One region of the Rhizobium sp. CECT 9324 genome, then DNA from elsewhere that is predicted to be linked to it. Evidence: predicted binding sites of a transcription regulator. Region 1 holds the regulator's gene; each other region holds the start of a gene.

What was found. The regulator PhoB, encoded in region 1, activates phosphate uptake and scavenging genes when phosphate is short. The targets are predictions, from matches to a motif close to TGTCATNNANCTGTCAT.
Region 2: the regulator PhoB is predicted to act here: its motif matches at 5,212-5,228, upstream of phnF (phosphonate metabolism transcriptional regulator PhnF).
Region 3: the regulator PhoB is predicted to act here: its motif matches at 4,500-4,516, upstream of LQ231_RS16045 (DUF1045 domain-containing protein).
Region 4: the regulator PhoB is predicted to act here: its motif matches at 3,743-3,759, upstream of LQ231_RS14000 (UDP-2,3-diacylglucosamine diphosphatase).

What each region holds. Positions count from the first base shown of each region.
Region 1 covers NZ_CAKKMZ010000001.1:1,016,248-1,023,439, forward strand. The annotation lists gene pstA (phosphate ABC transporter permease PstA) at 1-563, shown strand, start outside; gene pstB (phosphate ABC transporter ATP-binding protein PstB) at 631-1,392, shown strand; gene phoU (phosphate signaling complex protein PhoU) at 1,439-2,152, shown strand; gene phoB (phosphate regulon transcriptional regulator PhoB) at 2,180-2,863, shown strand; gene LQ231_RS04865 (GcrA family cell cycle regulator) at 2,947-3,480, opposite strand; gene LQ231_RS04870 (aspartate aminotransferase family protein) at 3,917-5,113, shown strand; gene argF (ornithine carbamoyltransferase) at 5,139-6,056, shown strand; gene LQ231_RS04880 (Hsp33 family molecular chaperone) at 6,181-7,170, shown strand.
Region 2 covers NZ_CAKKMZ010000001.1:679,510-686,701, reverse strand. The annotation lists gene LQ231_RS03180 (glucokinase) at 1-1,020, shown strand, start outside; gene LQ231_RS03175 (ABC transporter ATP-binding protein) at 1,135-2,928, shown strand; gene dapB (4-hydroxy-tetrahydrodipicolinate reductase) at 2,953-3,765, shown strand; gene LQ231_RS03165 (2,3-bisphosphoglycerate-dependent phosphoglycerate mutase) at 3,787-4,422, shown strand; gene phnF (phosphonate metabolism transcriptional regulator PhnF) at 4,475-5,194, opposite strand; gene phnG (phosphonate C-P lyase system protein PhnG) at 5,296-5,766, shown strand; gene phnH (phosphonate C-P lyase system protein PhnH) at 5,766-6,374, shown strand; gene LQ231_RS03145 (carbon-phosphorus lyase complex subunit PhnI) at 6,378-7,192, shown strand, end outside.
Region 3 covers NZ_CAKKMZ010000001.1:3,287,803-3,294,994, forward strand. The annotation lists gene LQ231_RS16025 (glutamine synthetase beta-grasp domain-containing protein) at 1-1,024, opposite strand, end outside; gene LQ231_RS16030 (DUF2735 domain-containing protein) at 1,428-1,607, shown strand; gene uraD (2-oxo-4-hydroxy-4-carboxy-5-ureidoimidazoline decarboxylase) at 1,901-2,398, opposite strand; gene puuE (allantoinase PuuE) at 2,698-3,618, opposite strand; gene LQ231_RS16045 (DUF1045 domain-containing protein) at 3,719-4,426, opposite strand; gene LQ231_RS16050 (FAD-binding oxidoreductase) at 4,606-5,778, opposite strand; gene mnmD (tRNA (5-methylaminomethyl-2-thiouridine)(34)-methyltransferase MnmD) at 5,782-6,504, shown strand; gene LQ231_RS16060 (PAS-domain containing protein) at 6,609-7,192, opposite strand, start outside.
Region 4 covers NZ_CAKKMZ010000001.1:2,855,727-2,862,918, forward strand. The annotation lists gene LQ231_RS13985 (MlaD family protein) at 1-649, opposite strand, end outside; gene LQ231_RS13990 (ABC transporter ATP-binding protein) at 657-1,505, opposite strand; gene LQ231_RS13995 (ABC transporter permease) at 1,514-2,665, opposite strand; gene LQ231_RS14000 (UDP-2,3-diacylglucosamine diphosphatase) at 2,842-3,696, opposite strand; gene LQ231_RS14005 (NADP-dependent malic enzyme) at 3,854-6,166, shown strand; gene LQ231_RS27220 (helix-turn-helix domain-containing protein) at 6,301-7,059, shown strand; gene LQ231_RS14015 (acyl-homoserine-lactone synthase) at 7,177-7,192, shown strand, end outside.

The DNA.
Region 1 (7,192 bases):
ACCTGATCGAGGTCAATATTGCCAACCTGGCTGCGGTGCCTTCGATCGTGTTCGGTATTCTCGGCCTCGCGGTGCTGATCAATTTCTTCGGCCTTCCTCAGTCGGCTCCGATCGTGGGTGGTCTGGTGCTGACCCTGATGACGCTGCCGACGATCATCATCGCCACCCGCGCTGCCTTCAAGGCCGTGCCGCCGTCGATCCGCGACGCCGCCCTTGGCGTCGGCGCCTCCAAGATGCAGTCCATCTTCCACCACGTTCTGCCTCTGGCGATGCCCGGCATTCTGACCGGCACGATCATTGGCCTTGCCCGTGCACTCGGCGAAACCGCACCGCTGCTGCTCATAGGCATGGTGGCATTTGTCCGCGAGTTTCCTGCCGGTCCTCCGGAAGGTCTGTTCAACCCGGCCTCAGCCCTGCCTGTTCAGGTCTATAACTGGACCCAGCGCGGCGACCCGGCCTTTGTCGAGCGTGCATCCGGTGCGATCATCGTTCTGCTGGTTTTTCTGATCATGATGAACCTAATTGCAATCATTCTTCGCCGCCGCTTCGAGCGTCGTTGGTAAAAGGAGCGTAGAGATGAACAACATGTCCACGAGCAACATAACAACGACGCCGACGAAGGCTTCCACCATGAACGAAACCAAGATTTCCGCCCGCGACGTTCAGGTCTATTATGGCGACAAGCACGCCATCATCGATGTGAATATCGAAATCCGCCCGCGCACCGTGACCGCCTTCATCGGCCCGTCCGGCTGCGGCAAGTCGACTTTCCTGCGCTGCATCAACCGCATGAACGACACGATCGCGAGCTGCCGTGTCGAAGGGCATATCTCGATCGACGGCGAAAACATCTACGATCCCAAGGTTGACCCGGTGCAGTTGCGCGCCAAGGTCGGCATGGTGTTCCAGAAGCCGAACCCGTTCCCCAAGTCGATCTATGAAAACGTTGCCTATGGCCCGCGTATCCACGGCCTGGCGCGTTCCAAGGCTGATCTTGACGAACTGGTGACGTCTGCCCTGCAGAAGGCCGGCCTCTGGAACGAGGTCAAGGATCGTCTCGACAGCCCAGGTACTGGCCTGTCCGGCGGTCAGCAGCAGCGCCTGTGCATTGCCCGTGCGGTTGCGGTCAGCCCCGAAGTCATCCTGATGGACGAGCCCTGTTCGGCGCTCGATCCGATCGCGACGGCCAAGGTTGAAGAACTCATCCACGAACTGCGGACCAACTTCACCATCGTCATCGTCACGCACTCGATGCAGCAGGCTGCCCGCGTCTCGCAGCGCACGGCCATGTTCCACCTGGGCAATCTGGTGGAAGAGAACGATACGGACAAGATGTTCACCAATCCAGACGATCAGCGCACGCAGGACTACATCATGGGTCGCTTCGGCTGATCCGCTGTTCCCCTTGCAGTCGTTTCTCTTATCAGGAAGCTAAAACATGTCTTCTTCCCATATTTTGTCGGCCTTTGACGACGAGCTGAAATACTTGATGCGCCGCATCTCCGAGATGGGCGGCATGGCGGAACAGATGGTCGCCGAAAGCGTCCGTGCGCTGGTCAATACCGATGGCGCACTCGCCCAGAAGGTCATTTCCGACGACGTGATCATGGATGCCACCGAACGCGAAATCGGCGACAAGGCGATCGTCATGATCGCCCGCCGTCAGCCGGTCGCCGCCGACCTTCGCGAAATCATCGGCGCGCTGCGCATCGCCAGCGATCTCGAGCGTGTCGGCGATCTCGGCAAGAGCAATTGCAAGCGCGTCATGGCGGTTCAGAGCTCGGGCATCCCTCGCAAGCTCGCCCGCGGCATCGAACATCTCTCCGACCTGGCGCTTGCCCAGCTCAAGGAAGTGCTCGACGTCTACACCACCCGTTCGGCGGAAAAGGCAAAATCGATCCGCGACCGCGATGAAGAGATCGACTCCATGTACACCTCGCTGTTCCGCGAGCTCTTGACCTACATGATGGAAGATCCGCGCAACATTACCAGCTGCACGCATCTTCTCTTCTGCGCCAAGAACATCGAGCGTATCGGTGACCACGCGACCAACATCGCCGAGACAATCTACTACATGACGACCGGTGCCCAGCCCGAGGGCGAGCGTCCGAAGGAAGACCTGACGTCCTCCGTCGGCGCGATCAACGAGTAAGCCGTCACAAATGGGGTTTTGCCTTCCATGCTGCCGAAAATAGCTGTCGTAGAGGATGAGGAGGCGTTGAGCGTCCTCCTCCGCTACAATCTCGAAGCCGAAGGCTACGAGGTCGAGACCATTCTGCGTGGTGACGAAGCCGAGCTTCGTCTCCAGGAGCGCGTGCCGGACCTGCTGATCCTCGACTGGATGCTGCCGGGCGTTTCAGGCATCGAATTGTGCCGGCGCCTGCGCATGCGCCCGGAAACCGAGCGGCTGCCGATCATCATGCTGACGGCGCGTGGCGAAGAGAGCGAGCGCGTCCGGGGCCTGGCGACTGGTGCCGACGATTATGTCGTCAAGCCGTTCTCGACGCCGGAACTGATGGCGCGTGTGAAGGCGATGTTGCGCCGTGCTAAGCCCGAGGTTCTGTCGAGCGTGCTGCGTTGCGGTGATATCGAACTGGATCGTGAGACCCACCGTGTCCATCGCAAGAGCCGCGAAGTGCGCCTCGGGCCGACGGAATTCCGGCTGCTCGAGTTTCTCATGGCTTCGCCCAGTCGGGTTTTTTCACGCTCGCAGTTGCTCGACGGCGTCTGGGGCCATGACATCTATGTCGACGAACGCACGGTCGATGTGCATGTCGGGCGCTTGCGCAAGGCGTTGAACTTTTCCAACATGCAGGATGTCATCCGCACCGTCCGCGGTGCGGGCTATTCCATGGAAGTCTGAACCCTCGGCAGGGTACAGCGCGCAATAAAAAAAACGGGCCCAGCGGCCCGTTTTTTTTTGTATCTGGCGTTTGCCGTCGGCCCTTAGCGGGCCGCCCGACGCCGCTCGCTCACCGGCTGGTAGGCCATCTTGGCATGGTAGCCGCAATACGGTGAGGCATCGTTGATTTCGCAACCGCAGAAGTGGAAATCGTCCTTCATCGGATCGCCGATCGGCCACTTGCATGTGCGCTCGGTCAGTTCGGTCAAGGCCAGGCGACGCGAAATCGGCACCACGACATTCGACGGACGCGAGACTTCGACTTCTTCGAAGATATCGACTTCGACCTCTTCTTTCAGCATGTTGCCGCCAGCCGCGCGGGTTACCGTGCGGGTCGTCGTTGCGGTGCGGCCCTGGAATGCCGCTGGACGCTGCGTTGCCGGTGCCGGACGCTTGGCGGCGCGGGTTGCAGATGTGCTTCCGCCGGCCTTGGCGCGACCTGGCAGGTTCAGCCGGTGTACCTTGCCGATAACCGCATTGCGGCTGACGCCGCCTAGTTGCGCTGCGATCTGGCTCGCGCTCAAGCCTTCGGCCCACAGGCGCTTTAGTCTCTCAACGCGTTCATCAGTCCAGTTCATGCTGTAATTCTCCGCCGCTCGCGTGTGTGATGGCAGAATCCCTCACCGTTGCTTCGAACGAATTCGAAACAAAAACCGCCTCGTTACTGTCGGTGACTATTTCCGCCGCATTGCTCAATTTATTGAATGTTAACCTACTGGTCGGGTGACTCTGTGACAAGAGTCGGGAGAATCATCTGGAATCGATTTCCCGGTTTTCCCCAACTTGCTTCCCGAGTGAGTCAAGTCTGCAACACTCACAAATGGACCCGGCGCCATGGCGTCCGGTGGTCGCGGCAAATGCCCGGAAGCCCTCATTTTCCAGTAAGTTTCGTTGACATTGCTGGGTTAAATGCCGATAGTGCCCCCGCCGCCGCAAGGCGGCATTTTTAATTTTTGACCTGCCCACGGCTGTTCTGTCGCCGCTGAACGCCGCCAATCAAGGATGATGATAGCCATGACCAAAGCGACGCCGCTTTATCAGACCTACAATCGGGCGCCACTGCGTTTCGAGCGAGGCGAGGGCGTCTGGCTTGTTACCGAGAGCGGAGAACGCTACCTGGATTTTGCCGCCGGCGTTGCCGTCAACTCTCTCGGCCATGCCCATCCGCATCTGGTCGAAGCGTTGAAGGCGCAAGCCGAAAAGCTCTGGCACGTCTCCAATCTCTATGATGTGCCTGGCCAGGAAATGCTCGGCCGGCGCCTGACCGAAGCCACCTTTGCTGATCGTGTCTTCTTCACCAATTCCGGTGCCGAAGCGCTGGAATGTGCGATCAAGACCGCGCGCCGCTATCATTTCACCAAGGGCCACCCGGAGAAATTCCACATCATCACCATGGAAGGCGCCTTCCACGGCCGAACCATCGCGACGATCGCCGCCGGCGGCCAGGAAAAATATCTCGAGGGCTTCGGACCCAAGGCTCCGGGTTTCGACCAGGTTCCTTTCGGCGATATCGATGCCGTGAAGGCGACCATCTCCGATGCGACGGCTGCCATTCTTGTCGAGCCGGTTCAGGGCGAGGGCGGCATCCGCGCCATCCCCGTCGAGATGCTGCGCGAGCTGCGCGCCATTTGTGACGAGCATGATCTGCTGCTGATCCTCGATGAAGTGCAGTCGGGCGTTGGCCGGACCGGTAAGTTCTTCGCCCATGAATGGGCCGGCATCACGCCGGACATCATGGCAGTTGCCAAGGGCATCGGCGGCGGCTTTCCGCTTGGCGCCTGCCTCGCCACCGAAGAGGCGGCCTATGGCATGAAAGCCGGCACCCATGGCTCTACCTATGGCGGCAATCCGCTCGCCATGGCGGTCGGAAATGCCGTGCTCGATGTCGTGCTGGCCGATGGTTTCCTCGATCAGGTGCGTGATGTCGCACTCGTCTTCCGCCAGGGGCTTGCCTCGCTGCAGGATCGTTTCCCCGATGTCATCGCGGAAATCCGCGGCGAAGGCCTGATGCTCGGCATCAAGGCCAAGGGACCGAATACCGACCTGCTGATGGCCATGCGCGACCAGCATCTTCTCGGCGTGCCGGCAGGCGACAATGTCATCCGTCTTCTGCCACCGCTCGTCACGACGGCTGAGGAAGCACGCGACGGCCTGCGTCGCATCGAGCTTGCGGCAGAGAAGGTCCGCGAAAAGGCCGCAGCAATCGCTTAATATGCGCAGGGACAGGTAGACATTTATGGCATCTCCAAAGCATTTCCTCGATCTTTCCGCGGTCTCCGCCGTCGACCTTCGCTCCATGATGGACGATGCGCGCAGCCGCAAGCAGGCAACCAAGGCCGGCACGGCCGACAAGCCGCTGGCCGGCAAGATGCTGGCGATGATCTTCGAGAAGCCGTCTACCCGTACCCGCGTTTCCTTCGATGTCGGCATGCGCCAGCTCGGCGGCGAGACGCTGTTCCTGTCGGGTACCGAGATGCAGCTCGGCCGCGCCGAGACCATCGGCGACACCGCCAAGGTCCTGTCGCGTTACGTTGATGCGATCATGATCCGCACCACCGATCATTCCCGCCTGCTGGAAATGGCCGAACATGCCACTGTGCCTGTGATCAACGCACTGACGGATCTCACCCATCCTTGCCAGATCATGGCCGATATCCTGACCATCGAGGAACATCGCGGCCCGATCGCCGGCAAGACGCTCGCCTGGACCGGCGACGGCAACAATGTCCTTCACTCGCTGGTCGAAGGCGCTGCCCGTTTCGGCTACAAGATGAACATGGCCGTGCCGCTCGGCTCCGAGCCGGACGACAAGATCCTCAACTGGGCGCGCAACAATGGCGGCGAGATCATGCTGTGCCATGATGCCGATCGCGCCGTCGAAGGTGTCGATGCGGTCATCACCGACACCTGGATCTCGATGAACCAGGAACACAAGGCGCGTGGCCACAATGTCTTCCAGCCCTTCCAGGTCAATGCGGCGCTGATGAAGAAGGCCAACAGCGAGGCTCTGTTCCTGCATTGCCTTCCCGCCCATCGCGGCGAAGAAGTGACGGATGAGGTCATCGACGGTCCGCAGTCGGTCGTCTTCGACGAGGCGGAAAACCGCCTGCATGCGCAAAAGTCCATTCTCGCGTGGTGCCTCGGCGCCATCTAAGGCCCTTGAGACGGGGCCATGCTGCCCCGCTTGACCTTTGACGGCGGCGATACCATCTGAGCGCTTTCTCATAGGGCCGTATCGGCTCTGCTTTTTTGCGCCGCCGGGCGCCAGGAGACCATTCATGTCGAATAAACAAGCCGAGCTCGGCGAATTCGGTTTCGCCGGTGATGATCGTGTCGTGCCTTTCCAAGTCGAAGGTCTGGATGTGCGCGGCCGCGCCGTTCAGGTCGGCCCGCTGATCAATTCCATCCTTGATCGCCATTCCTATCCGCAGCCCGTTGCCCGCCTGCTGGCGGAGGCGATCGTGTTGACGGTGTTGATCGGTACATCGCTGAAGTTCGATGGCAAGTTCACCGTCCAGACCAAGGGAGACGGCCCGGTGGATCTGCTGGTCGCGGACTTCTCGACCCCGGAAAGCGTCCGCGCTTATGCCCGCTTCAACGAGGAAGCGCTGGCTGAAGCGGTGGCTGCCGGCCGGACCTCGCCGGAACAACTGCTCGGCAATGGTGTGCTCGCCTTCACCATTGATCAGGGCGCCTTCATGCAGCCTTACCAGGGCATCGTGCCGCTCGACGGCTCGTCGCTCGAGGATATCGCCGGTGTCTATTTCCGCCAGTCGGAACAGATCCCGACGCGCGTGCGCCTGGGCGCCGCCGAACTCTTCGACCGCGACGAGAACGGCAAGCCGCGCCGCACCTGGCGGGCAGGCGGCCTGATCGCGCAGTTCCTGCCCGAGGCGCCGGAACGTATGCGAATGCCGGATCTGCACGGAGGCGATGGCGACGAACGCGATTTCGAGATTTCGCATGACGACGCCTGGGAAGAAGCCCGCATGTTGGTCGATACGATCGATGCCGATGAACTCACCGACCCGCAGGTCGGTATCGAGCGCTTGCTGTTTCGGCTGTTCCACGAGCGTGGCGTTCGCGCCTACGCCCCGCACGCCGTCTACGACCGCTGCAGCTGCTCGCGCGACAAGATCAAGGGCGTGTTGCAAGGCTTCTCAGCCGAGGAGATCGAAGCCAGCACCGAGGACGGCAAGATCACCGTCAGCTGCGAGTTCTGCTCCAGCAGCTATCACTATGAACCGGCGGAAGTCGCTGCCGCTTGATGGATGGGTGACGAATGGAAGA
Region 2 (7,192 bases), 340 kb from region 1:
CAACTCAGCTTTCCGATCCTGATCGGCGATATCGGCGGCACCAATGCGCGCTTTTCGATCTTGATCGATGAAAGCGGAGAAACCATCCCTTTTCCGAATGTGGTGAACAAGGATTTTGCCACGATCGACGATGCGATCCGGCAGAGCGTTCTCAACAAGACCACGCACACGCCGCGCACTTTGATCATTGCCATGGCGGGTCCGATCGATGGCGACGAAGTGCCGTTGACCAATTATCCCTGGGTGGTGAAGCCGAAGGTGCTGATGGCCGAACTGGGCTTCGAGTCGGTGCTGCTGCTCAACGATTTCGAGGCGCAGGCGCTGGCTGCCGCGACGCTTGAGCCGCAATACCGGCATCCGCTGGGACCCATCAGCGATGCGCCGATCGCATCCCGTGTTGTTCTCGGTCCCGGCACCGGTCTCGGTGTTGCCGGTCTCGTGCATGCCCGCGACACATGGTTCCCTGTGCCGGGCGAAGGTGGCCATGTGGATGTCGGTCCGCGCACTGCACGCGATCAGCAGATCTGGCCCTTCCTGATACCGGTGAAGGATCCGACCGCAACGCTCGGCCGCATCTCGGCCGAGGAGCTGCTTTCCGGCCGCGGCCTGATGAACATCTATCAGGCGCTGTGCCAGGCCGAGGGCGACGGTGCGCCGCGCTACGGCGAGCCAGCAGAGATTTCGCTTGCCGGGCTCAATGGTTCCGATGCGTTGGCGGCCGAAGCCCTCAGCCTGTTTGCCACCTATCTCGGCCGGGTGGCCGGCGATCTGGCGCTGATCTTCATGGCGCGCGGTGGCGTTTTCCTTGCCGGCGGCATTTCGCCGAAGATCCTGCCGGCGCTGGAAAAGCCGGAGTTTCGTGCGGCCTTCGAGGACAAGGCACCACATACGACACTGATGAAAAGCATTCCGACCTTCGTTGTCACCCATCCGCAGGCCGCGCTTTCCGGTCTTGCGGCCTATGCCTGCAATCCCGGTGGCTTCGGGCTTGCCACCGAGGGACGGCACTGGCGCCGCTAAACCGGCGCTTATGTGCCCAAAAGTGGGCAGCTATGGTCAAACGCGGCGCGACTGGCTATAGAGCGGCGGCGCCCAAAAGGGCGTAGTGAGCGAAATCGCACAGGAATTCTTTTCTTGGACGCCAGCGGCACCAACAAAACAGTCGTGGATTCAGGCAGCGTCACTGCCATGCTGAAACGCATCATGGCGGAAAACGGCCGCGACCATGTCGGCGGCTATGTGTTTGCCGTCCTCTGTCTCATCACCGTGGCCCTGACTACGGCGTTCACCGCCTGGATCATGGAATCGGTGATCAATGAAACCTTTGCCAACCGCCGCGCCGATCTCATCTGGCTGATCTGCGGCGCCATCCTCGCCTCCTTCGTGTTGCGCGGCTTTGCCGGCTATGGCCAGGCGGTGACGCTGTCCAAGATCGGCAACAACATCGTGGCGCGCTACCAGCGCCGGCTTTTTGCCCATCTGATGACGCTGTCGATCGGTTACTTCTCCGATGCACGCTCGTCGCACCTGGCAGCACAGGTCAGCCAAAACATCGACGGCATCCGCGATGTGCTGAACCTGACGATTACCTCTCTGGCGAGAGACCTGCTGACGCTGATCGCGCTGGTCGGCGTGATGATCTACCAGGATGCGCTGCTGACGCTGATCGTCTTCGTCATCGCGCCGCCGCTGCTGCTGGCGCTGCGCTATATCTCGAAGCGGCTGCGCAGCGCGACGCGCGAATCCGTGCTCTACAATGCGCATGTGATGGGCGCGATGCAGGAGACGATCCAGGGGATCGCGATCGTCAAGGCCTTCACCATGGAAGCCGAGCTGTCGCGCAAGATCCAAGGCACGATCGACGCTGCCGAACATCGCTCCAACCGGATTGCCCGCCTGAGCGAGCGCACGTCGCCGCTGACGGAAACCTTTGCCGGCGTCGCCATCTCCAGCGTGCTTGCCTATGCCGCCTATCAGTCGATCTATGGCGGCATGCTGCCGGGCGCCTTCTTCTCCTTCGTCACGGCGCTGCTGCTCGCCTATGAACCCGCCCGGCGCCTGGCGCGCCTGCAGGTGCATATGGAGCGCGCCGTGGTCAATGCGCGGATGATCTACGACATTCTCGACATGCAGCCGCACCAGCGCGACAAGGACGGGGCAAAGCCGCTGTCGGTCAGCGCGGCGAAAATCGAGTTCCGTGACGTGCAGTTTGCCTATGGGCAGAACGAACAGACCTTGAGGGGACTGAGCTTCACTGCCGAAGGCGGCAAGACGACCGCCCTGGTCGGGCCTTCGGGTGCCGGGAAATCCACCGTGATCACGCTCATTCCGCGGTTCTACGACCCGATGGCGGGCCAGATCCTGATCGATGGCCAGGACATTGCCAACGTGACCAAGGCATCGCTTCGCCAGCACATCGCCTATGTATCGCAGCAGCCCTATCTGTTCGAAGGCACGATCCGGGACAATATCCGCTATGGACGGCCCGACGCCACGGATGCGGAGATCGAAGAGGCAGCCCGGCTCGCCTATGCGCATGATTTCATTCTGGCGCAGCCGCAGGGCTATGATACGCCGGTCGGCGAAAACGGCGTGACGCTGTCGGGCGGCCAGCGCCAGCGGCTGTCCATCGCCCGCGCCCTGGTGCGCAATGCGCCGATCCTGCTGCTCGACGAGGCGACATCGTCGCTCGATACGGAATCGGAAGCCGCGGTGCAGAAGGCGCTGGACGAGGCGATGAACGGCCGTACCGTTGTCGTCATCGCGCACCGGCTGTCGACCGTGATGAATGCCGACAAGATCATTGCGATGCAGGACGGGCTTGTGGTCGAAGAAGGCACGCATGAGAGCCTTGCGAAGCAGCCGGGCGGGCTCTACGCTCGCCTGAACAGCCTGCAATCGGCACCAGCCGAGCCAGAAACGCACTAGGGACGGATGACTATGGACACCCCGATGAAGCTTGTCGTTGTCGGTGCTGCCGGCCGGATGGGCAAGGCCTTGATCCAGGTGATTGCCGATGCCGACACTGTGGTCCTGCATGCGGCGCTCGGCCGGCCCGGCTCAGTCGCGATCGGCAGCGATGCCGGTGAAATTGCAGGATGTGGCCACCTTGGCATACCGGTGACCGACGATCCGCTGGCTGCCTTCCTGCATGCCGATGGCGTGATCGACTTCAGCGCTCCAGAGACGACGACGGAATTTGCGGCACTCGCGGCCCAGGCACGCATCGTGCATATCATCGGCACGACCGGTTGCGGCCCGGAGCATGAAGCGAAAATCGATGCGGCCGCGCGGCATGCCCGCGTGGTCAAGTCGGGCAATATGAGCCTCGGGCTCAATCTTCTGTCGGTTCTGGTCCAGCAGGCGGCGAAAGCGCTTGAAGCCTCGGACTGGGACATCGAGGTGCTGGAAATGCACCACAAGCACAAGGTGGACGCGCCTTCGGGCACGGCCCTTCTGTTGGGCGAGGCTGCCGCTGCCGGTCGTGGCGTCGACCTGGCCGACGCTTCGGTCCGTGTTCGCGACGGGCATACGGGCGCGCGTGAAGAAGGCTCGATCGGTTTTGCCACGCTGCGCGGCGGCTCCGTCGTTGGCGAACATTCCGTCATTCTGGCCGGCGAAGGCGAACTGGTGACTTTGTCGCACAGCGCGCTTGACCGCTCGATCTTTGCCCGTGGCGCCGTCAAGGCCGCGACCTGGGCCCGGGACAAGAAACCCGGCCGTTATACCATGCTCGATGTTCTCGGGCTTTCTTCCACCCACTGATCGTCAGAAAAGGAATTGTCGATGACCGGTACACTCGTGCTCGTCCGCCATGGCCAGAGCGACTGGAATCTGAAGAACCTGTTTACCGGCTGGCGCGATCCGGACCTGACGGAACTCGGCGTCAAGGAAGCCAATGCCGGCGGCAAGGCGCTCGCCGACTACGGCATCACGTTCGACGTGGCGTTCACCTCGGTGCTGAGCCGGGCGCAGAGGACCTGCGACATCATCCTGCAGAATGTCGGCCAGACGGGCCTTGAGACAATCAAGGACGAAGCGCTGAACGAGCGCGACTACGGCGATCTGTCGGGCCTCAACAAGGACGATGCCCGCGCCAAGTGGGGCGAGGAGCAGGTGCATATCTGGCGCCGTTCCTACGATATCCCGCCGCCGGGCGGCGAAAGCCTGCGCGACACCGGCGCGCGCGTCTGGCCGTATTACCTGACCGAGATTCTGCCGCGGGTTCTGCGGGGCGAGAAGGTTCTGGTTGCGGCGCATGGCAATTCGCTGCGCTCGCTGGTCATGGTACTCGACAAGCTGACCAAGGAGCAGATCCTCAACGTCAATCTCGCGACCGGCGTGCCGATGGTCTACAAGCTCAACGCCGATTCGACCGTCGCGTCCAAGGAAGTGCTCGGCGACATGTCCGGCGCCCACTAAGCGCGTCTGGGACAAAGCTTTCGGAAGCCGCCGCAAGGCGGCTTCTTGCGTTTCAGCTGCGGATGGTGAACTGGACCCGGTCGGCGGGGAAGCGGGTCACGGCATACTGGATCGGCACGCCGTCGACATCCGTATTCAGGGCGCGGGTGATGAGAATGATGGCGCCCGGCGTCAGTTCCAGCGTCGCGACATCGTCCGGCTCAGCATGCACGGCAGAGATTTCCGTCACTTCGCGCAGATAATCACGCACGCCACAGGTAGCGAGTGCCTGGGTGATCGAACCCGTCCGGCGGAATGCCTCGTCTATGCCTTCGAAACGGGCCGCCGGGAACCACATGGTCGAGCAGGAAACGGCACGGCCATCGGCCTTGCGCACGCCGTCAAGACGCAGGACTTCCGTACCTGCCGGCAGCTTCAGATGGCGGGCGAGTTCCGCCGTTGCACCCTCCCGTGCGGCGCTCAACAGCAATCCCTTGATGTCTCGGGCCTGATCGCCAATACCTTCGGTGAAGCGGGTGCGGCGGCCGATGGGGAAATCGAACTTGTCGCGCCGTTCGATCATGGTGCCGCGACCCTGCACCGCACGGACCATGCCTTCCTGCGCCAAGGCCGACAGGGCTGCGCGGACGGTGTGGCGATTGACGCCGAATTCCTCCGCCAGAGCCGTTTCGGCCGGCACCATGCCGGAAGCGTCATAGGCGCCACTGGCGATATTGGCGCGGATCCGGTCTGAAATTTGCCGCCACAGGGCCACGCCTTTCTGTCTCTGGATCACCGGCTGCCCGCTCCTGTCATATGCTTGTCATGCCTGGCGTTTACTCATACATTAACTTGTATGGTTGTCTATATTACTAGACATTATGAGGAATTGCAATGGACGCTGTGAAACAAACGATGACAGAGCAACACTCCGGTCGAAAGCATATCGTCGATCTGCTCGCACGCGCGACAAAGGCGGAACTGCAGGCCGCTTTCGACAGCCTCTCCCCCGCACCGAGTTTTGCGCCGCTGCGTGGCCCCGAGACCGGACTGGTGATGGTGCGTGGACGGATCGGCGGCGGTGGGGCTGCCTTCAATCTCGGCGAAGCGACCGTGAGCCGCGCCAGCGTCCGTCTCTCCACCGGGGAAATCGGCCATGGCTACCGGCTCGGCACAGACCGGGCTGCGGTGACGCTTGCCGCGGCAATCGACGCCCTCGCCCAGGACGACGCGCAAAGGCGGGTGCTGGAGACGGGCCTGCTGGCCCTGGTCGCAGCACGGATCGCCGACGAAAAGATGCGAACCGAGCAGGAAACGGCCGCCACGAAGGTCGATTTCTTCACCATGGTACGGGGAGAAGACTGATGGACAACAAGAATGAAAGCCTGATCGGCGGCTTCCCGGATGCCGTCTTCAACGCGCAGAACGTCTTTCGGGTGCTGATGGACTGCATGGCGCGACCAGGGACGCTGGGTGCCGTGCTTCCGCCAGTGGCGCCGCCGGCACCGCTTGGCATTGCCGCGGGTGCGCTGCTGTTGACGCTTTGCGATCACGACACGCCCGTGTGGCTGACGCCCGGCCTCAGCAAATCGGCCCTGCCCGAGTGGATCGGCTTCCACACCGGTGCGCCTTTGACCCGGGAAAAGATCGAGGCTCGGTTCGCCTTTGCCGAGGTCAAGGCGATGCTGCCCTCCTTCGCGCATTTTGCCCTGGGCAGCCAGGAATATCCGGACCGCTCGACGACCATCATCGTTGAAGTCGAGGCGCTGGACGGCGGCAGGCTTCTGCAGCTGTCCGGCCCCGGCATCCGCGAGACGGTGCAGATCGCGCCGAAGGGTCTGCCGGAGATGTTTCTCCGGCAATGGACCGACAATCGCGCGTTGTTTCCGCGCGGCGTCGATGTCGTGCTGACCGCCGGGCGCCAACTGATTGCCTTGCCCCGCACCTGCAAGATCACCGCTCTGGAGGCCTGAGCCATGTATGTAGCCGTCAAAGGTGGCGAAACCGCCATTGCCAATGCGCATCGCCTGCTCGCCGACAAACGTCGCGGCGACCGGACCCTGCCGAGCATCACCATCGACCAGATCATCGAACAGCTTGGCCTGTCTGTCGACCGGGTGATGGCGGAAGCCTCGCTCTACGATCGTTCGCTGGCCGCCCTTGCCTTGAAACAGGCGCGCGGCGACATGATCGAGGCGATCTTCCTGCTGCGTGCCTATCGCACCACACTACCGCGCTTCGGCACATCGCTGCCGGTTGAAACGGGTGCGATGCGCGTTGAGCGGCGCGTGTCGGCGACCTACAAGGACCTGCCCGGCGGCCAGTTGCTCGGACCGACCTTCGACTATACCCACCGCCTTCTCGACCCGTCGCTGCTTGAGGACGAGAGTGTCGATGAGCCGATGATACGGGAAGATGGCGGCGAATATGTCATGCGCGTCTCCGACATTCTCGATGGCGAAGGCCTGATCGAGCCGGATGGCGAGATGCCGCAGGACCATATTGCCGGCGACATCACCCGCGAGCCGATGGAATTTCCGATGCCGCGCGATCTTCGGCTGCAGGCATTGGCACGCGGCGACGAGGGTTTTCTGCTGGCGCTCGGTTATTCGACGCAGCGCGGCTACGGCCGCACGCATCCCTTTGTCGGCGAAATCCGCATGGGACAGGTCGAGATCGAATTCGATGTGCCGGAACTCGGCTTCTGTGTGTCGCTCGGCGAGATCCGCGTGACCGAATGCCAGATGGTCAACCAGTTCAAGGGCTCGGCCAAGGCGCCGCCGCAGTTCAC
Region 3 (7,192 bases), 2.3 Mb from region 1:
CGTAGTCGGCCAACGGAACTTCGGCGATCGTGGCCAGAACGCGCGAAGCGATCTGGTACGGGCAGCCCTGGCTGTTCGGACGACGGTCTTCGAGGTAGCCCTTGTAGCCGTTGTTGGCGAAGGAGTGCGGAACGCGGATCGAGGCTCCACGGTCAGCGATGCCGTAGGAGAACTTGTTCCACGGAGCGGTCTCGTGCTTGCCGGTCAGACGCAGATGGTTGTCGGGACCGTAAACGTCGATATGCTCTTTCCAGTTCTTGGCGAAAGCAGCCATGAGCGCTTCGAAATAGTCCTTGCCGCCGACTTCGCGCATGAACTTGGTCGAGAAGTTGCAGTGCATGCCAGAGCCGTTCCAGTCGGTATCGCCGAGCGGCTTGCAATGGAACTCGACATCAACGCCGTACTTTTCGCAAAGGCGAAGCAGCAGGTAGCGAGCGATCCAGATTTCGTCGGCGGCGCGCTTCGAGCCCTTGCCGAACACCTGGAATTCCCACTGGCCCTTGGCCACTTCGGCATTGATGCCTTCGTGGTTGATACCGGCTTCGAGGCACAGGTCGAGATGCTCTTCGACGATTTCACGGGCGATTTCGCCAACATTCTTGTAGCCGACGCCGGTGTAGTACGGACCCTGCGGAGCCGGGAAGCCGTTTTCCGGGAAGCCGAGCGGGCGACCGTCCTGGTAGAGGAAGTATTCCTGCTCGAAGCCGAACCAGGTGCCTTCGTCGTCGAGAATCGTCGCGCGGCTGTTGGTTGCATGCGGCGTGACGCCATCCGGCATCATGACTTCGCACATGACGAGCGCGCCGTTGGTGCGGGCCGGATCCGGGTAGATTGCGACCGGCTTCAGAACGCAGTCGGAGCTATGGCCTTCGGCCTGCATCGTCGACGAGCCATCGAAGCCCCACAGCGGCAACTGGTCCAGGGTCGGAAATTCGTTGAATTCTTTGATCTGCGTCTTGCCACGCAGGTTTGGCACCGGCTTGTAGCCGTCGAGCCAGATATACTCGAGCTTGAACTTGGTCATCAATCGTCTCTCTTCAGTCAAGCGCTCGCCATGGAAGCGCAACAGAGGGGGGTGATTCTCCGGCAGGCCGGCGAGTCACCCAAGATAAAAGCAGGAAGCGTGCCAACTTGACGCCACCGTCATGCAACTGATGCATTTTGCCGCAAGTGCGCGGTAAATCGGCAACCGAAACAGGCCGCCATTGAACGCCAAACCCTTGTCCCGAAGGAACCTTGCGCTGCCTTTGAGTGTTTTCACCACACATCCTTGCGACAGCTTAATCTGATGATTTGTCGACCACCTAATAAAATGCAGAAATACTGCCTATAGATTAGGCATTTTGCACTTTTCATGTGCATATCAGTTTAGGCTGTGATATCTAGAGTTATCGAGACAACACTCGGTTGAAACGAGAGGCAGTAGCATGACAACGAACATGGTTCGGGAATCGGCGAAAATCTACGAATTCCCAGTGCGGAACCTGCAAAGGCTCAAGGAAATGCGCGACCGTGCAGCGGTGAAGCCCGTCATCTATGAGAGCGGCGCGGCCAGCTGGTACCACGAAGAAGCGATCCGCGAGGCTGATGAGACGCGCAAGCAGTAAGACTGGCATACGATACCAAAGGCCGCCCTTGTAAAGAGCAGCGTTTGATGTGTGCGTACGAGCGGGCCGGAGCGCCCGCTTTGTCGTTTCAGGGGTACGGCCTTGTATTCGATGACCTTCCCAGCCGTCCATGTCTTTGCCATTGTCATCTTAGAAGTCTGGATCGAACGCGGCGGTTGAGCGGCGCGAAGATTTCGATCGGAGACGGCTCGCCCTTGGGCACCGTGGCCTACGCGAGAGTGAAGGCGATGGCCGCAAAATCGGGCACGGTGATGGTCGAGTTTTCAGACGCGTCAGCTATTCTCCGGCAAAAGACCGTCAAGGCGAAGCCGGGCAATCTTCTCGACCTGCTGGCAGGCGGTATCGAGTTCCTGTTCGCGGCTATTTTCGATCCGCTGTTCGAAAGCGGCAAGGATATCGTCCTTGGTCAGACCCTTCACCGCAATGATGAAGGGAAAGCCGAATTTCTCGGTATAGGCCGTGTTGAACGCGGTGAAGCGCTCGTGCTCATCCGGGCTCAGCCGATCGAGCCCGGCGCCCGCCTGCTCTTTGCGGCTGTCCTCGGTCAGATCGCCGGCAATCGCCAACTTCCCGGCAAGATCGGGATGCGCCCGCAGGACCCCGAGACGTTCATCGGTACTCGCGGTGCGGAAGATCGCGGCCATTCCGTCATGCACATCGGCTGCCGTCAGCGGCTCGGCAATGAAGCCGGCGTCGAAGGCCCGCTCTGCGATGAAGGGCGAGTGCTCGAAAACGCCGCCGAAGCGCGCAACGATTTCCGCTCTGTCCATATCAAGCCCCGATTCTCGGTGTGGTTTGCCCGAGGCCGATGGCCGGGGCGAGGAAGGTATTGCGGCTCCGCGCGGCGCACGTCCGGACCGTATCGGCCTAAGGATTAGCGAAGCGTCACCGCGTTGTCGAGGCTCAAAAAGACAAGCACTTTACATCCAAACCGGCGAACATTGTGCCTTGCACACGCACCCAACGCGGTGCGACCGTCGGGCGCAATCCTCAACCAAGACCGCCGCACGGCTGGAACGTTTCGCCATTTCAGTCGGAGTGCCGCGACGGCTGGGGAAAGCCGCACCCCTTACCATTCAGGCTTGTGATGTGCATGCCAGTGTTTGGCGATCTCCAGCCGTGTCGGCACCCAGACATCCTGGTGAGACAGTACATATTCGACAAAGCGACGCAGCGCTGCAATGCGGCCAGGGCGACCGACGAGGCGGCAGTGCAGACCGACCGACATCATCTTGGCCTGCCCTGCCTCACCTTCGCGGTAGAGCTCGTCGAAAGCGTCTTTCAGATAGGCAAAGAACTGATCGCCGGAATTGAAACCCTGCGGCGTGGCAAACCGCATGTCATTGGTGTCGAGCGTATAGGGAATGATCAGAAAGGGCTTGCCATTCTGATCCGGCACCCAGAACGGCAGGTCGTCGGAATAGTTGTCGGACGAATAGAGGAACCCGCCCTCTTCCATCACCAGCCTGAGCGTATTGTCCGACGGCTTGCCCTGGTACATGCCGTAGGGTCGCTCGCCCGCCACCTCAGTGTGCACACGCACCGCATCGAGAATGTGCTGGCGTTCCTTCTCTTCCGGATAGTCCTTGTATTCGTGCCAGCGATAGCCATGCGAGGCGATTTCCCAACCGGCTTCATTCATCGCGGCAACCGCATCCGGGTTGCGCGCCATGGCGAGTGTCACGCCGTAGACGGTGACCGGCACATTGTGCTCGGTGAACAGCCGGTGCAGGCGCCAGAACCCGGCGCGTGAACCGTATTCATAAATCGATTCCATGTTGAGATTGCGCTGGCCCGGCCAGGCCGCAGCCCCGACGATCTCCGACAACAGGTTTTCCGAGGCCGGGTCGCCATCGAGAATGCAGCTTTCGCCGCCCTCCTCGTAGTTCAACACGAACTGGACCGCGATCTTGGCCCCACCCGGCCATTTCGGATCGGGAACATTGCGGCCATAACCGACGAGATCACGGGGATAAGTCTCGGGCGTCATCAAATCACCTCTGCTGTTGTCGCCGTGAGGCTAAGCAGACGGGCATGTCCTGTCGAGACGCTACAGCCGCTTTTTCGCTGCAACACAGCAGCCGAGTGGTTCAGGCAATCCTGCGATTGGACACCCTGCCCATCGGATGCAGCGAATGCACTGTGAAAGGCGCGCCCTGCTCAGCCTCGACGAACAGTGCCAGATTGGAAACGACAACAGGCTCGCTCAAAGCCTGATCGAAATGCGCCCGCATCGCCTGTTCGATGCGCGGAAAATCACGCGCAAGCAGCGGTCCCGTCAAGGTCATGTGAAAGCGAAACTCATCCATCACATAGGCATGGCCCCAGCGATGCAGGTTGGAAAACTGCGGCGCAGACAGGCGTTCCGGATTGCGTCGTTCGATTTCCATTTCGCTCAGCGGCGCGCGAAAGCCATCGAAGGCCTGCACGACCGAGGCGGCCAGATAGTCGATATCCGCGCATGGCCGGTCCAGCACCAGACCATAGACGTCACCGATGCGGCCAACGTCCAAACCGTCGAGAACCACCGGCTCCATGCTTCCGGCAAAATGCATCAGCTCCCGCAGCAGCGCACTTTCGCTGCTCCCCTCACTCAGCCTGAACGGCGCCTTGAACGTCGCATGGAAGCCGACACGGCGTGGCATGGCGGTGTGAAAAGCGATTTCATGAATGCCCAGGCCCTTGAGGCCGGGATGGTCGACAGGATAACCGGAATACACATTACGCCCAAGCCAGCTGGCCGCGGCGAGGCTCAGCGGGTCCCCTGAGGGCGGTGTGAAACATATGGCGTACCGCATGCGAGCACCTCCTCCTGGCTCGTTGAAGGCACATTAGCATGTGCCGTTTCAACCAAGTGGTTAGGTGATTTGCGTGACAGTATGACGAAGAATGTAAGCATTTCCTTTATCAAAACTGATCGATGGAAAGCTGGATCGCACCAATGCCGCCAGGCGCGTATGGCGAACGTACAGTGGTTTCAATCAACAGCCACGCGAATGTGATGTGCCAGCGAAAAACTGTCCGGAAGCGCCATGGCCTTGCCTTCGACCGCATCCAGTGCCGCATTCGCCAAAACATGGGCAAGTCCGAAGCTGACCTTGAACCCACCGGTCAAAGCAACAACCCGCTCAGCATCGGGATGGATGCCGACCATAGGGTCGCGGTCAATCGCCTTCGGGCGCAGTCCTGCCCACCGTTCGACGATCTCGGCGCCCTCCAGCACCGGCGCAAGCCTGCATGCGCGAAGAAGCAGATCGTCCAGCAACACATCCGTGGACGTCGCGTCATTAAAGTGATTCTCGCTGGTGCTGCCGATCGCCACCTGTCCGCCTTCGTGCGGCACGATATAGAGCCCGTCGAGGTAGAGCAGCGGCAGGTCCGGTGCGATCTCCGCCTTCAACAGTGCCGCCTGCCCCTTGACCGGCTGACCGAGAGGTTTTGCCAGCGCCGGGCCAATCGTAGACAGCAAGTCGAATGAGTGATGCCCGGTCGCGACCACGAGATGGCCAAACGCCACCTTCGTTCCGTCACGAAAGACGGCGGTCGATGTCGCGGCATCGATCGCCTCGATAGCTAGGCCTTCGGTCACGGCAACGCGCGCGGCCTGTTCCAGCCTTCGCGCCAGCATGTGAGTCAGTCCGCGCGGTGAAACGCGCGCGGCAAATGTGTCCTGCACCAAGCCGCCCACGGCGAACTCGTCCGCCGGCCAGCCATCGCCGCATGGCGATCCGTCTAGTGGGTTCCAAAAAAATTGATGATCGCCCTGATGCCAGTTGCGCAGCGCGTCCTTGGAATGGCGCTCGGCAATGACACGCAGATGCGGCTTCGGTAGCGGGATCAGCCGGCCGGAGCGCCGGTAACCGGCCGACAGGCCCGTCGCGGCTTCAAGATCGGCGATCTCGGCCTCGAGCGACACTAGGGCGTCGAACTGCAACTGCTTCTTCGCATCCCATTTGTCGGGCATGTAGGGCATAAGCGCACCGAGAAGCCCACCGCTGGCTCCACCGGCAATCGCACCGGCATCGACCAGCATCGTCCTGATGCCGCGCCGCTCGGCCAGAAGCGCGGCCCATAAGCCCATGATGCCACCGCCGATGATCAGCAGCTCCGTCTGCAATTGACCGGAGATCGAAGCCGATTTATCGGACATGACATGACCCATTCAAACACAACGCCGGAAACCAACAAAACCTCTGAGCCACTGACCTGGCACGACGGCGATATGCCTTATTCGACCGCCTTTGGCGATCATTTTTATTGCCAGACCGATGGCCGGCTCGAATGCGGCCATGTCTTCCATGCCGGCAATGGCCTGCCGGACCGCTGGCAGTCGGCCGAGCCTTTTACAATCGGCGAACTCGGCTTCGGCACCGGCCTGAATGCGTGTGAAACATGGCGGCGGTGGAAGGAGCATCGCCAGCCCGGCGGCCGTCTGCATTTCATCTCCTTCGAGCTTTATCCGATGCAGGCGAACGAGATCGATCGGGCGCTGTCGCGTTGGCCAGAAATCGATGCGGAACGCAAGGCTCTGGTCGCGCAATGGCCGCAAGACCCGTCCGGGATCGTGACCGTCGCGCTGGACGCGCAGACGACCTTGAGCGTTGTCTGCGGTGATGCCTTCACAAACCTCAGCGCCAGTCCGCACAGTTTCGACGCCTGGTTCCTCGATGGTTTCGCTCCGTCGAAAAACAGCGACATGTGGTCAGCGGAACTGATGCAGCTCGTTTACGATCACACGGCACCAGGCGGCAGTTTTGCGACTTACGCGGCCGCCGGTTTCGTCCGCCGCAATCTGATTGCCGCAGGCTATGCGCTCGAGCGCCGCCCGGGCTTTGCCGGAAAACGCGAAATGCTGTGCGGAATCCGTTCGGCTTGAACTATAGCAATTCCAGCAAAAATGGGGACCGGCTTTGCGTCCGGAATTGCTTAAAAACAAAGAGATGGAGCATGGAAGGCCGCTCCGTTTTCGCCGGAAATGCACTAGAACCGGACAGCAGCGCGCCCGAAGGCCATGCTCCACTGCTCGATCTTGCGCAGCAGCAATTCCGGGCTGATCGGCTTTGACAGATAATCATCCATGCCGGAGGCAAGGCAGGCTTCACGGTCACTGTCCAGCGCATGGGCGGTGACGCCGATGATCGTCACATGCTCACCCTTACCGCGCCGGCTTTCCTCGGCGCGAATGATCGCGGTTGCCTGATGGCCGTTCATCACTGGCATCGAGACATCCATCAGGATGAGGTCAACCGTTTCCTGCCGAAACGCGTCCAGCGCTTGCTGGCCGTTTTCCACAAGGCGGTAGTCGACATCGCTGCCGTTGAGGATCTGGCGGAAGACAATCTGATTGACCGGATTGTCTTCCGCAATCAGCACCTTCGGCCTTTGCCGCTGCGGCGCATAGGCTGTCTCGCTCGCTCTATCAGCGGTGGAAGATCGGCTGGCGGCCGTAGCGACGGGTGGCACTGCCGAAGGTGATGGCGCCGGCGACGACGCATAGGAGAGAGGCAGCCCGCCGTGGATCCGTGCAGCCCGCACCACATCGACGATCGCACCTTTCAGAAGGT
Region 4 (7,192 bases), 1.8 Mb from region 1:
GCCCGGAAAGGCCCGACACGGAATCGGACAATGCGCTTACGCTTTTCAGGAACTGATCGATGCCCTTGGCATTGTCGGCCAGCGATTTGGAGAACACCTCGGCATTTTTCACCGTATTGGTCAGAGGCGCGCGCGCATCGCCGATAAAGCCCTGCAAATCACCAATGGCATCATTGGCGCGCTGAAGGATCTTGTCCGCGGTGGAAAGCAGGTTTGTCACGCTCGATTGATCGGCCATCAGAACCGCTGGCTCCCCGGTCGCCATTGCTTTGGCAAGGATGTTTTCCTTGTCGTCGGCTGTCCCGCCTGAAAGCTCGATATAGGCAGCCCCTGTCAGACCCTGGATTTCCAGAACCGCTTTGGTGGAGGACGTCACGGGCGCATCGGCGCGCACTTCCGTAAACGCCACCGAGAACTGCGGGTCGTCATTGTCGATATAGAGATTGCGGACTGAACCCACGGCAATGCCGTTGAAGCGCACCGGCGAGCCGATGCTCAGGCCATTGGCCGAGCCTGGAATGCGAATGGCAAGCGGCGCAACCGGGCCGCCTCTGCCATACTCCGCCATCCAGTAGACGAAGCCGAAGGCAGCGCCGATGACCAGCAGGGTGAAAAAGCCGACGAGGGCATAGTTGGCTTTGGTTTCCATGTGTCAGTCACTCTACCGGATGCACGCCGGACGATTCCGGCCGAGGAATGGAGCGGGCTCGTTTGCCCTTGAAATAGGATTGCACCCATGGATCATCACAGGCGAGCATGTCTTCGAGCGTGCCTTCGACCAGAACCTTCTTCTGACCCAGCACGGCGATACGGTCGCAGACGGAGAACAGGCTGTCGAGATCGTGGGTGACCATATAGACGGTCAATCCAAGGGTATCGCGCAACCGAGCGATCAGATCGTCGAATTCAGCAGCACCAATCGGGTCAAGCCCCGACGTCGGCTCGTCGAGAAAGACGAGATCCGGATCGAGGGCGAGCGCCCGCGCAAGTGCCGCGCGCTTGATCATGCCGCCCGAGAGTTCGGAAGGATATTTGTCGGCGGCATCGGGGTGGAGACCGACCAGCTCGAGTTTTAGATAGGCGAGCTCATCCATCAGCCATTGCGGCAGATCCAGGTATTCGCGCATCGGCAATTGAATGTTCTCCTTGACGGTCAAGGCAGAAAATAGGGCGCCATGCTGAAAAAGCACGCCAAGCCGCGTATCGAGCATCGTGCGCTCGCGCTCGTCAACCTCGTCATAGTCGGCACCAAGGATTTCGATCTTGCCGGAGCGGCGCGGCAGCAACCGGAGCACGGTGCGCATCAATACGGATTTACCGGCGCCGGACGCGCCGACGAACCCGAGGATCTCACCGCGATAGATGTCGAGATCCAGCTTGTCGAGCACGACATTGTCGCCGAAGGCAACGGTCAGTTCTTTGACGGAAAGGATTGTTTCCCGGTCTTTTGCCTGCCGAACTTCTGCCTGCCGGACTTCTTTCTGTTTGCCTGTCTGGTCTTCCATGCGCGTCCTCAAAAATCGATGGCCGCGTAGAATATGGCAAACAGCCCATCCACGAGAATGACGACAAAGATGGATTTGACCACGGCGGCGGTTACATGCCGGCCAAGCGATTCCGCGCTACCGCCAACTTTCATGCCTTCGACTGCAGCGACGATACCGATAATCAGGGCCATGAACGGAGCTTTGATCATGCCCGAAGCAAGGGTCGAGTAATCGACGGCATCATGCAATCGGGTAATGAAGACATCGAAGGTGATGCCCGAATAAGCCCAGGCGACCACTGCTGCGCCGTAAAGTGCAGAAAAGTTGGCGACAATGGTCAGCAATGGCAACGCGATAGTCAGTGCGACGAGGCGCGGAAAAACCAGCACGCCGATCGGGTTGAGGCCAATGACCTTCAACGCATCGATTTCCTCGCGCATTTTCATCGAACCGATTTCGGCCGTTATGGCGCTGCCGGAACGGCCGGCAATCATGATCGCCGTCAACAGCACGCCGATCTCGCGCAACTGTAGAATGCCGACAAGATCGACGACAAACACTTCGGCACCGAAATAGCGGAGCTGGAAAGCACCCTGCTGCGCGATGATCGCGCCGATCAGGAACGACATCAGTATGATGATCGGCATGGCGCGAACGCCCATGTGGTCGAGCTGATTGACCACGGAGGCGGGCGAAACGCCACCGCCTCTCCCGAATTTCGTCTGGGCGCCGCGCACGGCAGAGCCGAGCACAAACATCATGGCGACGAAATCTTCCCAGAGACTGACTGTCAGCATCCCCACGGGTGCGAAGATGGTTTCGAACAGGCTGCTGCGGCTGCTCTTCTTTTCCGGAGGCTGAACGCGGTCGGGCAGCGCATTGATCAGTTCACGCATCTCAGGCGTACCGCCCTCGATCGAAATGTCGCGCCCGTCAGCCTGCCGCTGCGCGACGAAACGCCGAACCAGCCAGGCGCCGGCTGTATCCATGCTGACAACACTGTCGAGATCCACGGTTTCGGCAACCCCGGACTTGTCATCCACAAGGCTGCCTGCGCTTTTGACCATGGCGCTGAGACTGGTATTTTTCCAGTTTCCGGCGAGCCGAATGACACGCCCACGCCCCTCCGGCAGGTCATCGATCGTGATACGCGCGATTTCAGGCTGAACCGAGTTCAAGGCTAAGACAACTTCCAAAATGACGGGCCACAACGAATCCCGTCCACGCAAATCCTACAAAATGGAAGTGCACTATAACCATCGCAAATGGCGATGTAATCCTTAACTGGGAATTAATCGCACACCATGGCTTTAATCTGGCTGGGCTGTCGCTTTCCAGCACCTGTCCGCTGCGCTCAGGCTGCGCGGACGCCCTCAGCTTCGGCAATGTCAGCCAGCGCCGGCAACGAAATCGGAACCATCGGCGATGCGATTCGCTTGGAAGAAGCTGCTTCACCGATCTTGTGCGCCCAGGAAATCAACTCAAACCGGCCGTCGTGATGCTCGACAATGGCAGTGCAGCTTTCCACCCAGTCACCCGTGTTGACATAGTGGATGCCATCGATGTCTTCCATGACCGCATGGTGAATATGGCCGCAGATAACGCCATCGACCTCGTTCCGGCGGGCTTCTTCGGCGACAACCTTCTGGAATTCGCCGATAAAATTGACGGCATGCTTGACCTGCAGTTTCGCCCAGGCCGAAAACGACCAATAAGGCATGCCCATACGGCGCCGGACGGCTGCAAGGAAAATGTTGATCGCGATCGCGGTGTCGTAGGCCCAATCGCCCAGATAGGCGAGCAGTCGGGCATTGCGCACGACAACGTCAAACTCGTCACCATGCAGGACGAGATATTTCTTCCCGTCGGCCGTCTCGTGGATCATACGCTCAGCGACCTCGATACCGCCGAAATGGGTACCCGGAAAGCCGCGCAGGAATTCGTCGTGATTTCCGGGGATGTAGACGATCCGCGTGCCCTTGCGCGCCTTGCGCAACAGCTTCTGCACAACGTCGTTGCATTCCTGCGGCCAGTACCAACTGCGCTTCAACCGCCATCCGTCAACGATGTCTCCGACCAGAATGATCGTCTCCGCCTCATGCAGGCGCAGGAAATCGAGAAGGAAATCGGTCTTGGCCGCTTTCGAACCAAGATGGACATCCGAGATGAAAAGTGTCCTGAATTGGCGGATTTCGCTGGCTTCTTCCACGTCGCGGTCCTCTAGCACTCTTTATCAAGCGCTTAACCAGAGTCGTGTTTCAGGAAGATGACACAGTACCGAACAGCACACTTAGCGGCTACCACTTGCGGGCAATTCGTGTATTGAGGAACCCACACTTCCCCTTCAAGAAACTGCCGGTGAGCCGATGAATTCCCAGGACAAGAACAAGCCGCAAGCCTCCAACACCTCTGCGGACCTCGATGAGCAGGCGCTTTTCTATCATCGCTATCCGCGACCGGGGAAACTGGAAATCCAGGCGACCAAGCCGCTCGGCAACCAGCGTGATCTGGCGCTGGCCTATTCGCCAGGCGTCGCTGCACCTTGCCTTGCCATTCAGGAAAACCCCGCTGCCGCCGACGATTATACGGCGCGCTCAAACCTCGTTGCGGTGATCTCAAATGGTACCGCGGTTCTCGGTCTCGGCAATATCGGCCCTCTCGCCTCCAAGCCGGTGATGGAAGGCAAGGCAGTTCTGTTCAAGAAGTTTGCCGGCATCGATGTTTTCGACATTGAAATCGAAGCGCCGACGGTCAATGAGATGGTCTCGACGATTTCGGCCCTGGAGCCGACCTTCGGCGGCATCAACCTCGAAGACATCAAGGCTCCGGAGTGTTTCGAAGTCGAAGACCAGCTTCGCGCCAAGATGAACATTCCGGTCTTCCATGACGATCAGCACGGCACGGCGATCATCGTCGCGGCTGCGATCCTCAACGGCCTCGAACTCGCAGGAAAAAAGATCGAGGAGGTCAAGATCGTCGCCTCCGGCGCCGGCGCCGCAGCACTCGCCTGTCTCAATCTTCTCGTCATCCTTGGCGCCAAGCGCGAGAATATCTGGGTCCACGACATCGAAGGCCTGGTCTACAAGGGCCGTAATGAGCTCATGGACCCTTGGAAGGAAGTCTACGCCCAGGAAAGCGATAAGCGCGTGCTGGCCGACAGCATCCACGGCGCCGACGTCTTCCTCGGACTGTCTGCGGCAGGCGTACTGAAGCCTGAGCTGCTCGTACAGATGGCGCCCAACCCGCTGATCATGGCCCTGGCCAATCCAAAGCCGGAAATCATGCCTGAAGAAGCGCGCGCGGCGCGCCCGGATGCGATGATCTGCACCGGCCGCTCGGACTTCCCCAACCAGGTAAACAACGTTCTCTGCTTCCCCTATATCTTCCGGGGTGCACTCGACTGCGGCGCCACCACCATCAACGAAGAGATGAAGATGGCCGCCGTGCGTGCCATTGCAGCGCTGGCACGTGAGGAAGTCTCGGAAGTGGCCGCCAAGGCCTATTCCGGCGAGACACCGACGTTTGGTTCCGACTACCTCATTCCCTCGCCGTTCGATCCACGCCTGATCCTGCGCATTGCCCCGGCTGTGGCCCGCGCCGCAGCCGACAGTGGTGTCGCTCGCCGTCCGATCAGCGACTACGATACCTATCTCGACCAGTTGAACCGCTTTGTCTTCCGCTCCGGCTTCGTGATGAAGCCGATCTTCGCTGCGGCAAAAATAGCCACCAAAAAACGCGTCATATTCGCAGAGGGCGAAGATGAGCGCGTCCTGCGCGCTGCCCAGGTCCTGCTTGAAGATGGCATCGGCGAACCAATCCTGATCGGTCGTCCACAAATCATCGAGACCCGCCTCAAGCGCTACGGCCTCCGTATCCGTCCGGGTGTCGACTTCCAATTGGTCAATCCGGAAGACGATCCGCGCTACCGCGACTATGTCGATGACTATTTTGCCATTGTCGGCCGCGCCGGCATCAACCCGGAAGCCGCCCGCACGATTGTCCGCACGAACACCACGGTAATCGGCGCACTTGCAGTGAAGCGCGGTGATGCCGATGCCTTGATCTGCGGAGTCGAAGGCCGTTTCGACCGCCATGTGCGTGACGTCCGGCTGATTATCGGCAAGCGCCCCGGCGTGCGCGACTTTTCAGGTCTCAGCCTGCTGATCTCGCAGCGTGGCGCGATCTTCTTTACCGACACCTTTGTCACCGACGACCCTTCGGCTGAAGAAATCGCGGAAATGACAAGGCTCGCCGCCGAGGAAATCCGGCGCTTCGGCATTGCCCCGAAAGCAGCCTTGTTGTCGCACTCCAATTTCGGTTCGCGCCCCTCGCCAAGCGCCACAAAGATGCGCAGTGCGCTCGGAATCTTGCGTCAGGAGGCACCCGAACTGGAGGTGGATGGCGAAATGCAGGGCGGATCGGCGCTGTCGGAAGCACTGCGCAAACGGGCCATGCCGGACAGTACGTTGACGGGCGAAGCCAACCTGCTCGTCTTCCCGAATCTCGATGCTGCCAACATCTCGCTTGGCATCATGCGCACCATGATGGATGCACTGCATGTCGGTCCTATCCTTCTGGGTGCCGCCATGCCGGCTCACGTCCTGTCAACCTCGGTGACGTCGCGCGGCGTCGTCAACATGGCGGCCCTGGCGGTCGTGGAAGCCTCGCAACCGGCATAACGTCGTCGCCCGCCCCACCGCGGGACGACGGCCTTCAAGGTTTTCGGCCGATTACCAGCGGCAAGGACAGATTGCCGCTGGACAATTCGCAGCAAGCCAAACCATTCTGAACCCTTGGTTTTAGGGTTTTTTCCATGGCATCTGCGGAGGCCTATTTCGGACTGCGTGATTGGCTCGAGCAGGATCAGCGTGTCGAGCCTGCGCAATTTTTCAATCGCATGCGCCAGACGTATTCCCTCGTTCACCTGCTCTATTTCGACGGAATGATCGTTGACAGTCGCATTGTCGCCCACAGTCTTTACCACACGCCGTTGGCAACTCTGAACAAGCTGACGAACAATCTGCGCGACACACTCATGCTGGCCCCGCTGAGACATGCAGACTTGGCGGTTCAGCCATTCGATTGGCGGGATATCGCCCCCAAAACCCTGGCAGGGCAAAACCTCGCAAAACTTGCACGCCTACTTCGTCTGAACTCGGTCGCTGCGTGCTACCCCATGCTGTCTCACAATGGCCGAGCCGCTTTCCTCGTCATACAGGCCGATATGGAAGAGCATGAGTGGACGCATCTGCGCCGGGTGCATGATCGCGACATTGCCGCCCTAGCTGTCAGCTTTCACGCAAAAATGCTTGCACGCAAGCGTCCAGACGCATATCCGCGGCATGCGCCTGACAGGCTCACACGGCGAGAGATTGAGACCTTGTCGTGGGTGGCAGCCGGCAAGAATTACTGGGAAATTGCTGCAATTCTCGGGATCACCGAGCGCACCGTGCGCTTTTTCATGTCCAATGCCCGCCGAAAACTCAACGTGATGACCAACCCGCAGGCAGTTGCCGAAGCGCTCTGGCGCAATCTGATTGCGAATCCGCACGAGGCATTGGAACTGATTTAGCCCTTCTCCGACCTCATGGAATATTTGATTGCAGACGCGTAGCTGTCTCTACCGAAAGTTTCATCGGTCAACTGCAATCGCCATCCTCGGCACTCCATTCAACTGAAGGAGTGACGAATGATCAGGATCATTA